DNA from 2 places in the Nocardioides sp. NPDC047086 genome. Region 2 is predicted to be linked to the other one. Evidence: riboswitches for the same ligand, from Rfam matches in the RefSeq annotation. Region 2 holds a riboswitch; the other holds the start of a gene.
The links. A riboswitch is a leader RNA that binds a small molecule or an ion and turns the genes downstream of it on or off. The one in region 2 is predicted to bind cobalamin.

Region 1: linked by a shared signal. The riboswitch ahead of ABZ796_RS27305 (ribonucleotide-diphosphate reductase subunit beta) and the one ahead of cobN (cobaltochelatase subunit CobN) in region 2 are both predicted to bind cobalamin.

The regions. Positions count from the first base shown of each region.
Region 1 covers NZ_JBEYUV010000073.1:34-5,821, reverse strand. Annotated here, with positions in the region: gene ABZ796_RS27320 (ABC transporter substrate-binding protein) at 1-285, opposite strand, end outside; gene ABZ796_RS27315 (ABC transporter ATP-binding protein) at 282-1,127, opposite strand; gene ABZ796_RS27310 (iron ABC transporter permease) at 1,124-2,143, opposite strand; cobalamin riboswitch at 2,254-2,438, opposite strand; cobalamin riboswitch at 2,529-2,746, shown strand; gene ABZ796_RS27305 (ribonucleotide-diphosphate reductase subunit beta) at 2,874-3,872, shown strand; gene ABZ796_RS27300 (ribonucleotide reductase N-terminal alpha domain-containing protein) at 3,872-5,590, shown strand; gene ABZ796_RS27295 (hypothetical protein) at 5,587-5,709, shown strand.
Region 2 covers NZ_JBEYUV010000021.1:88,896-94,683, reverse strand. Annotated here, with positions in the region: gene cobF (precorrin-6A synthase (deacetylating)) at 1-113, opposite strand, end outside; gene cobN (cobaltochelatase subunit CobN) at 110-3,748, opposite strand; cobalamin riboswitch at 3,782-3,905, opposite strand; gene ABZ796_RS16425 (GNAT family N-acetyltransferase) at 3,905-4,465, opposite strand; gene ABZ796_RS16420 (NAD(P)/FAD-dependent oxidoreductase) at 4,476-5,788, opposite strand, start outside.

The DNA.
Region 1 (5,788 bases), on a different contig from region 2:
CTGCTGGTCCCGAGCCAGGCCGGTCACGGCGACGAGCTCCTCGCGGGCACCGACGGCCAGGGCGATGGAGATGATCCCGCCGTCGTAGGCGTACAGCTCGGTGACCGGCTCGTCGACCGTGAGCTTCTCGCCGCAGTTCTCGACGGTGATCGCGCCCTGCCCGGAGGCGCCATCAGCGGCCGTCTCCTCCGCCCCGCAGGCAGTGAGGATCGTGGTGCCGAGCGCGAGCGCGGCGAGGCAGGCGAGTCCGGGGTGACGTACGGGTCTGGTGATGGGATGGGTCATGCCGAGCGGTCCTTCCGGGGATGGATGAGCAGATGGGGCTGGTCCAGATCTGGATGCGGCACCTGGACGGAGCCGACGCCGAAGTGGTGCTCGACCCGGATCGTGTCGAGCACCTCGGCCGGCGGCCCATGGGCCACGACGGTCGCCGGACCGCTGTCCGGCTCGCTGCCCGCCGGCCGCCCGAGGACCGCGAGCCGGTCGAAGGAGCGAAGCGCCAGGTCGAGGTCGTGGATGGTCGCGACCAGCGTCTCGGCCCGCTCGGCGACGGTCCGGAGCAGCCGCAGCTGCCAGGCGACGTCGAGATGGTTGGTGGGTTCGTCCAGCAGCATCACCGGGCACTCCTGCGCGAGGCCGCGGGCCATCACCGCCCGGCGCCGCTCGCCGCCGGAGAGGCGGTCGCACGGATCGTCGATGCGGTCAGCCAGACCGACGGCATCGAGGGCCGCGCGCACGATCTCGCGCTCCCGGGGTCCGCCCCGGGACCACGGCCGGGTGCGTGGCACCCGGCCCAGCGCGACCATCTCACCGACGAGCAGCTCCGCGGAGGCGACCTCTTCCTGGGGGACGTACGCCAGCCGGCGGGCGCGTTCGCGCGAGCTGATCCGGGCGCTCTCACGGAGGTCGCCGGAGTCATCGTCGAGGTAGGCGTGCCCGGCACTCGGCCGCAGCACTCCGGCGAGGATCCGCAGCAGGGTCGACTTTCCCACACCGTTCACGCCCACGATCCCGAGGCGGGTGCCGACGGGCACCTCCAGGTCGACGTCGTGAAGTACGTCGCGCTGGCCCAGCCGGGCTGCGACCCCGCACAGCCGCAGCGCGGGCCGGGGCCCGGGGGCGTTCATCGGTCGCTGCCGAAGCGGTAGCCGCCACGGCCCAGCAGCAGGAGGAACAGCGGCGCCCCGACGACCCCGGTGACCACCCCCAACGGGATCTCCTGCGGGCGCGCCACCAGCCGGGCGAGCACGTCGACCCACAGCAGGAACACCCCACCGCCCAGGGCCGCGACCGGGAGCACCACCCGGTGCCGCGCTCCCACGAGCAGCCGGGCCGCGTGCGGCACGATCAGCCCGACGAACCCGATCCCACCGCTGACCGCGACCAGGACCCCGACGAGCACCGCCAGAGCGACGAAGAGAGTCGTACGCAGCGCCGCGACGTTCACGCCGAGCGCGGAAGCGGTCTCCGGGCCTGCGGCGAGAGCGTCCAGCCAGCGGTGCAGGGCCAGCATCCCGAGACCCAGGACGAGGCTGAGGGCCGCAGGCAGCCACAGCTTCTCCCAGCTGGCGCCGCCGACGCTGCCCAGCATCCAGAACATCACCGAGTCGGCCGCACGGGGATCGTCGCTCATGAAGACCAGGAACGAGGCGATCGCGGAGAGGCCGGAGGAGAGCACGACCCCGGAGAGCACCAACCGGATCGGGGTCAACCCGCCCTGCGCGGTGGCCACCAGCCAGACCAGCATCGCCGAGCCGACCGCTCCGGCCAGCGCGCCGCCGGAGACCGCATAGGTGCCGAGACCGGCCAGCGCACCTGTGGTGATCGCCGCCGTCGCTCCTACCGAGGCACCGGAGCTGATCCCGAGCAGGAACGGGTCGGCGAGCGGGTTGCGGACCAGCGTCTGCATGCCGGCACCGGCGACGGCCAGGCCCGCGCCCACCGCGAGCGCCATCAGGGCTCTCGGCACGCGCAGCTCCCACACGATCACGTCCCACCTCCCCGGCACCTCACCGCGGAGCCGGTCGGCGACGGTCGCGACGATCTCGCCGACAGGGATCCGCTCGGAGCCGAAGGCCACGGACACGACAGCGCTGAGCGCCGAGGCGAGCAGCAGCCCGACGACCAGCGGCACGAACGGCACCCGTCGTCTCCCGGCTCGGGCAGGGCGTGAAATCAGGGTCGGGGTCTCACGGCTCGGCGTCAGCACGCAGGTCGGCCTCTCAGGTCCTCTGGACCCTGGTCGCGAGGGCCATGACGAACATCTGAGCCGACAGGTTTTCGGACTCGGGTTCAACCGGCGACGCTGCCTTCCCAGGGAGTCGGTCCCCAGTGGCTACCTAGCGTCGCCGTCGCCCTCACCGCTGCGCGCCAGTCCCGGATTCACACCGGAGTTCCCTGGCATCCATCAGGATGCGTTCGACTCGGCGCAGAGGCTAGCACGCCCCCTCGGCGCACGTCTCGACCACTTTGCCGACGACACGACGAAGCACAACATCTAGGAAGTTGCATTGGTGTAATTCCCGCATATAGTGGTCCTCGCAGCTGGTTCTCCCTCCTCGGCAACGGGGCGGGAGAGGCAAGAGGGAACCCGGTGTGAGTCCGGGACTGCCCCGCAGCGGTGAGTGGGAACGACCGCCGTCACGAAGCACTGGGAGCAAGCCGGCTCCTGGGAAGCGACGGCCACTAGGACCGAGCACGATGACGCCCACGAGTCCGAAGACCTGCCAGTGCCCACCTCATGGTGGGGTCCGCGACCTCGAGGGAAGGTCAGGGGATCGAGCGCGTACGACGCCGTCCTCTCCTGCCCCGGCACGGATGCATGAGACATCCGAGCGGGCCGCGGGGCCCGCGGGCAAAGGGGGGCTGATGAGATGATCGACACCGAGGGTCTACCGATCCGCACCGAGAAGTCGGCGTACGTCTTCGACTATCCGATGGCCGAGGACCTGGCCAAGAAGCAGCGCAGCATCTTCTGGACGGCCGAGGAGATCCCGGTCGAGAACGACAAGCAGGACTTCCTGGTCAACATGACCGACGCCGAGCAGGCCGCGGTCAAGACGACGCTGAAGCTCTTCACCATCTACGAGCTGATCCTCGGTGGCGAGGTGTGGGGCGACCGGCTCTTCCACGCGTTCCCGCGGCCCGAGATCCAGATGATGACCAACGCCTTCTCCTTCGCCGAGCTGAACATGCACGCGCCGTTCTACGCGAAGCTCAACAAGGTCTTGATGATCGACACCGAGGAGTTCTACGACTCCTACAAGAACGACCCGGTGCTGGCCGAGCGGATCGCCTTCGTGTGGGACGCGATCGCCGATGAGGACCTGCTCTACGCGCTGAGCGTCTTCACGCTGATGGAGAACTGCGTCCTCTACTCCAACTTCGCCTTCCTCAAGCACTTCCAGTCCGGCGGCAAGAACCTGCTGCAGAACGTGATCAGCGGGATCAACTTCTCCGCCCGCGACGAGAACCTGCACGCCACCGGCGGCGCCTGGCTCTTCAACACCACCCTGGAGGAGTACGCCGCCACCGTCCCCGCCGACAAGTTCGAGGCCGAGCGGGATGATCTCTTCGCCCGTGTCCGGAGCGTGGCCGAGCACCTCTACGTCCACGAGGCCCGGATCGTCGAGATGCTCTTCGCCCACGGTCCGATCGCCGGCATCGACCAGGCCGACCTGGAGGCGTTCGTGAAGTCCCGGGTCGACATGACGCTGCAGAACATGCGGATGGAGCCGCTGTTCGACGTCGAGGTCAACCCGATCGCCGAGTGGTTCTACAACGGCATCAACGGCACCCAGTTCCACGACTTCTTCCAGGTCACCGGCAACGAATACAACCGCAACATCGGCGAGACGGAGTTCAGCTTCTAATGGGCAGCAACAGCAACTGGGAGGCGCTCTCCACCGAGCGCAAGGCACTGCAGGCCGAGGGCACCGTGCCGGCCTTCATGACCACGGCGGGCTACGCCATGTTCAAGGCGAAGTACACCGTCGCGGACCAGAGCGTCCGGGAGCGCTACGAGACCATCGCCGCCACCGCCGGCGACCTCGCCGACGAGATGTACCCGCGCGAGGACGGCGTCTCGTGGACCGAGCGGTTCTTCGAGGCGATCTGGAAGGGCTGGCTCTCCCCGTCGACGCCGGTGCTGTCCAACCTCGGCACCGACCGCGGTCTGCCGGTCTCGTGCGAGGGCTCGTACGTCGAGGACTCGGTCTGGGGCTTCTACGAGACCCTCAAGGAGGCGGCGATCCTCTCCCAGAACGGGTTCGGGACCTCGGCGTACCTCGGCGACGTCCGGCCTCGCGGCGCGAAGTTCAGCGACAACGGCAAGGCCAACGGCGTGGTGCCGGTCTTCTGCAACTTCGTGGAGATGACCAACCAGATCAGCCAGGGCGCCACCCGCCGCGGCTCCTGGGCGGGCTACCTGCCGGTGGACCACCCCGACTTCTACGAGCTCGCCGACCTGATCTTCCGCGAGCCCGCCAACAAGAACATCGGCTGGATCTTCAGCCAGGCCTTCATCGACCGGATGCTGGCCGGGGACCGCGACGCGCTCGAGCGCTACCAGCGGGTGCTGAAGATCCGGGTGGTGCTCGGCAAGGGCTACATCTGGAAGGTCGACACCGTCAACGCGGCCCAGACCGAGTCGTACCGGGCCAACGGGCTGGAGAACAAGGCCTCCAACCTGTGCTCGGAGATCACCCTGTTCAGCGACGAGGACCACTCCTACACCTGCGTGCTCTCCTCGCTGAACCTCTCGACCTATGACGAGTGGAAGGACCAGGACACGGCGTACGTCGCGACCGTCTTCCTCGACGCGGTCGCCGAGGCGTTCCTGCGCAAGGCCCGCACCATCCGGGGTCTGGAGCGGGCGGTGCGCTACACCGAGAAGGCCCGCAGCCTGGGGCTCGGTGTGATGGGCTACCACGACTACCTGCAGAAGCAGCGGGTGCCGTTCGAGTCCGACAAGGCGGCGGCGCTCAACAAGGACATCTTCGAGCGGATCTCCTCGCATGCCGACGCCGCGTCGCGGTGGATGGGCTCGGTCGCGGGCATCCCGGAGTGGTGCGTCGGACGGCGCAATTCCCACCTGATGGCGATCGCGCCGACGATGAGCACCGCGGTGATCGTCGGCGGCACGAGCCAGGGCATCGAGCCGTACGTCGCCAACGTCTGGAACCAGACCACCTCGGCCGGCGAGATGCCGCGGGCCAACCAGAACCTCGTCGAGGTGATGCAGGAGCGTGGCGTCTACGACCAGGCACACATCTCCGACATCATCGACAACGGCGGCTCGGTCCAGCACGTCGACTGGCTCGATGAGCACGAGAAGGACGTCTTCAAGACCGGCTACGAGATCGACCAGGAGATCCTGCTCGCCCGGGCCTCCGACCGGCAGGGCTACATCGACCAGGCCCAGTCGCTCAACCTGTTCTTCCAGGCCGACGCGACCCCGCAGTACATCAGCAAGATCCACAAGCTCGCGCTGCTCGACCCGAACATCAAGAGCCTGTACTACCTGCGCTCGCGGGCCGGGATCCAGGCCAGCAAGCAGTCCACTTCGACCACTTCCACCACAGGGGCATGACCATGAACGAGAACCCGACCACCACCGACGCCATCGACGACCTGAGCTGGGACGACTGGAGCGACGCCGCGGTCTGCGCCATCGAGAACGGCCCCGACTGCGAGGCCTGCGAGGGCTGAAAGGCGCCCCGTCCCGCTCAACACCCCGCTGGTCGAGCCGCGAGGCCGCCTGCGGCCGAGCGTGTCGAGACCAACACGG
Region 2 (5,788 bases):
GACTTGTCGGTGACCAGGAAGTAGTCGACCGATCGCATCGCGGCGACGGCTTCGAGGGTGACCTGGTCGGGGTCGCCGGGACCGACGCCGATGATCTTGATCCGACGCGTCACTCGTCCTCCAGGTCGCCTTCGATGTCGAGATAGATCTCCTGCATCTGTGCGACGAGCTCGGGGTCGGGCGACTCCCACAGCCCGCGCTCGGCTGCCTCGTGCAGCCGCTCCACGATCCCACGCAGCGCCCACGGGTTCGAGGTCCGCATGAATTCCTGGTTGGTCTCGTCCAGGACGTACTCGCGGGCGAGCTTCTCGTACATCCAGTCCTGCACCACGCCGGCGGTCGCGTCGAAGCCGAAGAGGTAGTCGACGGTCGCGGCCAGCTCGAAGGCACCCTTGTAGCCGTGGCGCTGCATGGCCGAGATCCAGCGCGGGTTGACCACCCGGGCGCGGAAGACGCGGTTGGTCTCCTCCTGCAGCGTGCGGGTCTTGATGGCGTCGGGGGAGGTGGAGTCGCCGACGTACGCCTTCGGTTCGCTGCCGGTCAGCGCGCGGACGGTCGCGACCATGCCGCCGTGGTACTGGAAGTAGTCGTCGGAGTCGGCGATGTCGTGCTCGGCGGAGTCGACGTTCTTGGCGGCGACCTTGATCCGGCGGTAGTTGGTGCGCATGTCGTCGGCCGCCGGGGCGCCGTCGAGGTCGCGGCCGTAGGCGAAGCCGCCCCACGCCGTGTAGACATCCGCCAGATCGGCATCGGAGCGCCAGTTGCCGGCCTCGATCACCTGCAGGATCCCGGCGCCGTACGAACCGGGCTTGGAGCCGAAGATGCGGGCCGTCGCCCGGCGCTGGTCGCCGTGCTCGGCGAGGTCCTCGAGGGTGTGCGCGCGGACGAAGTTGTCCGCGGCCGGCTCGTCGAGGTCGGCCACCATCCGGACGGCGTCGTCGAGCATCGAGACGACGTGCGGGAACGCGTCGCGGAAGAACCCGGAGATGCGTACGGTCACGTCGATCCGGGGCCGGCCCAGCTCGGCGAGCGAGATGACGTCGAGGTGGGTGATGCGACGCGACGCCTCGTCCCACTCGGGGCGCACCCCGAGGAGCGCGAGCACCTCGGCGACGTCGTCGCCGGACGTACGCATCGCGCTGGTGCCCCAGACCGAGAGCCCGACCGACGTCGGGTAGTCGCCGGTCTCGTCCAGGTAGCGCTGCAGCAGCGAGTCGGCCATCGCCTGCCCGGTCTGCCAGGCCAGCCGGCTCGGGACCGCGCGGGGGTCGACGGTGTAGAAGTTGCGCCCGGTCGGAAGTACGTTGACGAGCCCCCGCAGCGGCGAGCCAGAGGGCCCCGCGGGGACGAAGCCACCGTCCAGCGCGTGCAGGACGGCGCCCAGCTCGTCGGTCGTCCTCGCCAGGCGAGGGACCACCTGCTCGGCGGCGAAGGCGAGCACCTGCTGGACGGCCGGGTCGTCGTGGAGCGACTCGGCGACGGCCGGGTCCCAGCCGGCCGCGTCCATGCGCTCCACCAGAGCGCGAGCCTGGGTCTCGATCTCGTCGACGGTCCGGGTGTCGGCGCCCTCCTTGAGGCCGAGGGCCGCCCGCAGACCGGGCACGGCGCCGCCGACGCCGCCCCAGACCTGTGCGGCGCGCAGGATCGAGAGCACCAGGTTGATCCGCGCCTCGCCCTCGGGGGCGCCGCCGAGCACGTGCAGGCCGTCGCGGATCTGGGCGTCCTTGATCTCGCAGAGCCAGCCGTCGATGTGGAGCATGAAGTCGTCGAAGTCGTCGTCCTCGGGACGCTCCTCCATGCCGAGGTCGCGGTGGAGCTCGGCCGCCTTCATCAGCTGCCAGATCTCGCCGCGGATGGCGGGCAGCTTGGCCGGGTCCATCGAGGAGATCCGGTCGTACTCCTCCATCAGCCCTTCCAGCCGCGCGATGTCGCCGTAGGACTCCGCGCGCGCCATCGGCGGGACCAGGTGGTCGACGATCGTGGCGTGCGCGCGGCGCTTGGCCTGGGCGCCCTCGCCCGGGTCGTTGACCAGGAACGGGTAGATCAGCGGCATGTTGCCGATCGCCGCGTCCGGGCCACAGCTCGCCGAGAGGGCGGCGTTCTTGCCGGGCAGCCACTCCATCGAGCCGTGCTTGCCGAGGTGTACGACGGCGTCGGCGCGGAAGCCGTGCTCCAACCAGCGATAGGCGGCCAGATAGTGGTGGGACGGAGGCAGGTCGGGGTCGTGGTAGATGGCGACGGGGTTCTCGCCGAACCCGCGCGGCGGCTGGATCAGGATGACGATGTTGCCGGCCTGGAGGGTGGCCAGGACGAGCTCGCCGTCGTCGTTGACGAACAGGTTGCCCGGCGTCGGACCCCAGGTCTCGACCATCTGTTCGCGTAGGTCAGCAGGGAGATCCTTGGTCCACTCGTCGTAGGACGCCTTGGAGATGCGGACGTGGGCGTCGGTGAGCTGCGCGTTGGTCAGCCACTCCTCGTCCTGGCCGCCCGCGGCGATCAGCGCGTGGATCAGGGCATCGCCGGCGGCCGTGTCGTCCGGGCCGTCGAGGAGGCGTACGACCTCGTTGTCCTGCCCCAGGTCGTAGCCCTCCTCGCGGAGGCGGCGCAGCATCCGGATTGCGGAGACCGGGGTGTCCAGGCCGACCGCGTTGCCGATCCTGGCGTGCTTGGTCGGGTAGGCGGAGAGCACCAGCGCGAGGCGCTTCTCGGCGTTCGGAGTGTGGCGGAGCCGGGCGTGGTTGACCGCGATCCGGGCCACGCGGGCGGTGCGCTCGGGGTCGGCGACATAGTGGGGGAGCCCCTGCTCGTCGAGCTCCTTGAAGGAGAACGGGGCGGTGATGATCCGGCCGTCGAACTCCGGGATCGCGATCTGGTTGGCCGAGTCGAGCGGCGTGACGCCGTCGTCAGAGACCTCCCACTCCGCGCGCGAGCTGGTGAGGCACAGACCCTGGAGCACCGGGATGTCGAGCGCCGCCATCCGCTCGACGTCCCAGGCCTCGTCCTCACCGCCGGCGGAGGCGGACGCGGGCACGGAGCCGCCGGCCGCGAGCACGGTCACGATGAGCGCGTCGAGGGTGCCGAGCGCCTCGTAGAGGTCGTCGGGCGCCGAGCGCAGCGAGCCCGCGAAGACGGGTACGCCGGTGGCCGTGCCGGTCGCGTCGATGGCGTCGGCCAGCGCGTGCGCGAAGGCGGTGTTCCCGCTGGTCTCGTGGGCGCGGTAGTAGAGCACCCCGATCCGAGCCTTCCCGCTGGTCGAGCCGCTAGGCGAAGGCGTGTGGAGCGTTGTATCGAGCTTGTCGAGATGACCAACACGCTCCGCGAACCCCCACGCCGGCACCTCCGCCGGCGGCTCGAACCCGAACCCGGTCAGCAGGACCGTGTCGGAGAGGAACGCGTGCAGCTGGGCGAGGTTGGCCGGCCCGCCCTCGGCGAGATAGCGGTGGGCCTCCGCGGCGACACCCATCGGCACCGTGGAGTGCTCCATCAGCTCGGCGCTCGGCTGCTGCTCGCCGCCCAGGACCACCACCGGCGTGCCGCGCTCCTTGACCGCGCTCAAGCCCTCCCACAGCTCGTTGGGCGAGCCGAGGAGCCGGAAGACCACCAGGTCGGCGCCGGCGACGACGGCCTCGAGGTCGGTCGCCCGCGACGGGTTCGCCCAGGCGTAGTCGGCGCCGCTGGCACGGGCTGAGAGCAGGTCGGTGTCCGAGGTGGACAGAAGGGCGATGCGTACGCGTGCAGGGTCGGCCATGCCGAGTTCCTCCTAGGGGTTCTCGCCCCGTCGATCGGTCGGATTGCCCGCGGCCAGTGTCTGGCTGTGCCCGTGCCCAGCAGCGGTACGGACGTCACAGTGGCGGAACCGCCCCGGACTCTCACCGGGTTCCTGCGCCACGAGCGTGCTCGCAGCCTACCCCGCGGGGCCCGCGAGCCAGGTCTCGCGGTTGATCTCGTACTCGACCTCGCCGTCGGCGTGCCCGGCGAGCGGCTCCTCGAACTCCTCCTGGAAGCTGCGCACGAAGCTCATCCCGACCGACGCCATGGTCGCCCGGGAGGCCTCGTTGACGGCCATCGTCTGCGCGATCACCGTGTCGAGGCCGAGGTCCTCGAAAGCGTGCCGGAGCAGCTCGCGCGACCCCTCCTTCGCGAATCCCTTCCGCCAGTGCCGCTGCGGGAGCCGGTAGCCCAGCTCGGCGGCATCGGTGCGGGGCGGATGGTCGGGCGGCTCGAGCATGTAGAGGCCCACGGCCTCACCGGCTGCGTACGCGATCCATTTGCCCTGCCCCTCGGTCTCCTTCGCCACCCGGATCCAGGTGTGCATCCGCTCCTCGGTCTCCTGCGGCGTGAGTGCGCGGGTGAACAGGAAGCGCAGCACCACCGGGTCGGAGTTGAGCTCGACCAGGAACGGCAGATGCTCCTCGCTCAGCGGGACCAGGTCGAGGCGCTCGGTGCGCAGGCGGGCTTGCGGCATGAGCCAGACGCTATCCAGGACGTACGCCGGTGGCACCCGGTTTCTCCGCGGCCAGGTGGCGCAGGGCGCGATGGGCGGCGTGGTAGCCGCACATGCCGTGGACGCCGGCGCCGGGCGGGGTGGCGGCGGAGCAGAGGAACATCCCGGGGATGCCGGTCTCGTAGGCGGTGAGGGTGGGTCGGACGATGAGCTGGCGAAGGGTGTTGGCGCCGGTGGAGATGTCACCCCCGACGTAGTTGAGGTTGTACGCCGCGTAGCCGGCCGGTGTGGTCACGTGGGTCGCCACGATCCGGTCGCGGAAACCGGGCGCGAAGCGCTCGATCTGGGCGAGCACCGCGTCGGTGGCGTCGCCCTCGTAGGCGTGCGGGACCTGCGCGTAGGCCCAGACCGGGTTGAGGTCTCCCGCCGAGCGGGACGGGTCCGCGACGTACTGCTGACCGAGCAGCACGAACGGACGCCCCGGCATCCTGCCTGCCCCGATCTCCCGCTCGCTGGTCGCCACCTCGGCGCTCGTCCCGCCGAGGTGGACGGTCCCGGCGCGGCCGATCTGCGGGTCGCGCCACGGGATCGGCCCGCGTACGGCCAGGTCGAGCTTGTACGCCGCGGGGCCGTGCTGCCACCTCCGCATCGCCCGTCGAGGCCGCTGGGGGAGCGCTTCACCGACGATGTCGGCGAAGCCACCGGGGCTGGTGTCGAACAAGGTCACATCGGCGTCCGGAAGGTCGGCCAGGTCACGGACGGTGGTGCCGGTGACGATGGTGCCGCCCAGCTCCTCGAGCCGCTGCGCCATGGCGAGGGTGATCGCGTGGGAGCCGCCCTCGGCGACGGGCCAGCCGTAGCGATGCCCGCTGACCACGAGCATGGTGCCCACCGCGGCCGTGCCCGGGCGCTCCAGCGGCTGGAACGCGTGCGCCGCGCAGCCGGCGAAGAGCGCCTTGGCCGGCTCTTCGCGGAAGGCCCGGGCGAGCACAGTGGCCGGGGGAGCGGCGCGCATCCCGAAGGAGGCCAGCCGGAACGGATGCCGCGGGGGCCGCACCATCGGGCCGAGGATGTGTTCCGAGATCGCGTCGAAGCCGCGGACGACCGGGCCGAACAGCTGCTGCCAGCGCCGTCCGTCGGCGCCCAGCCCGGCGGCTGTCTCCTCGACGGAGCGGTGCAGCAGCGCGGTCGTGCTCGCGTCCACCGGATGGGCCAGCTGGATCTCGGGGAAACGCCAGGTCAGGCCGTACTTCTCCAGCTCGAGGCCATGCAGGAACGGTGAGGCCACCCCGAGCGGGTGGATCGCCGAGCAGATGTCGTGGCGCAACCCGGGCAGGGTCAGCT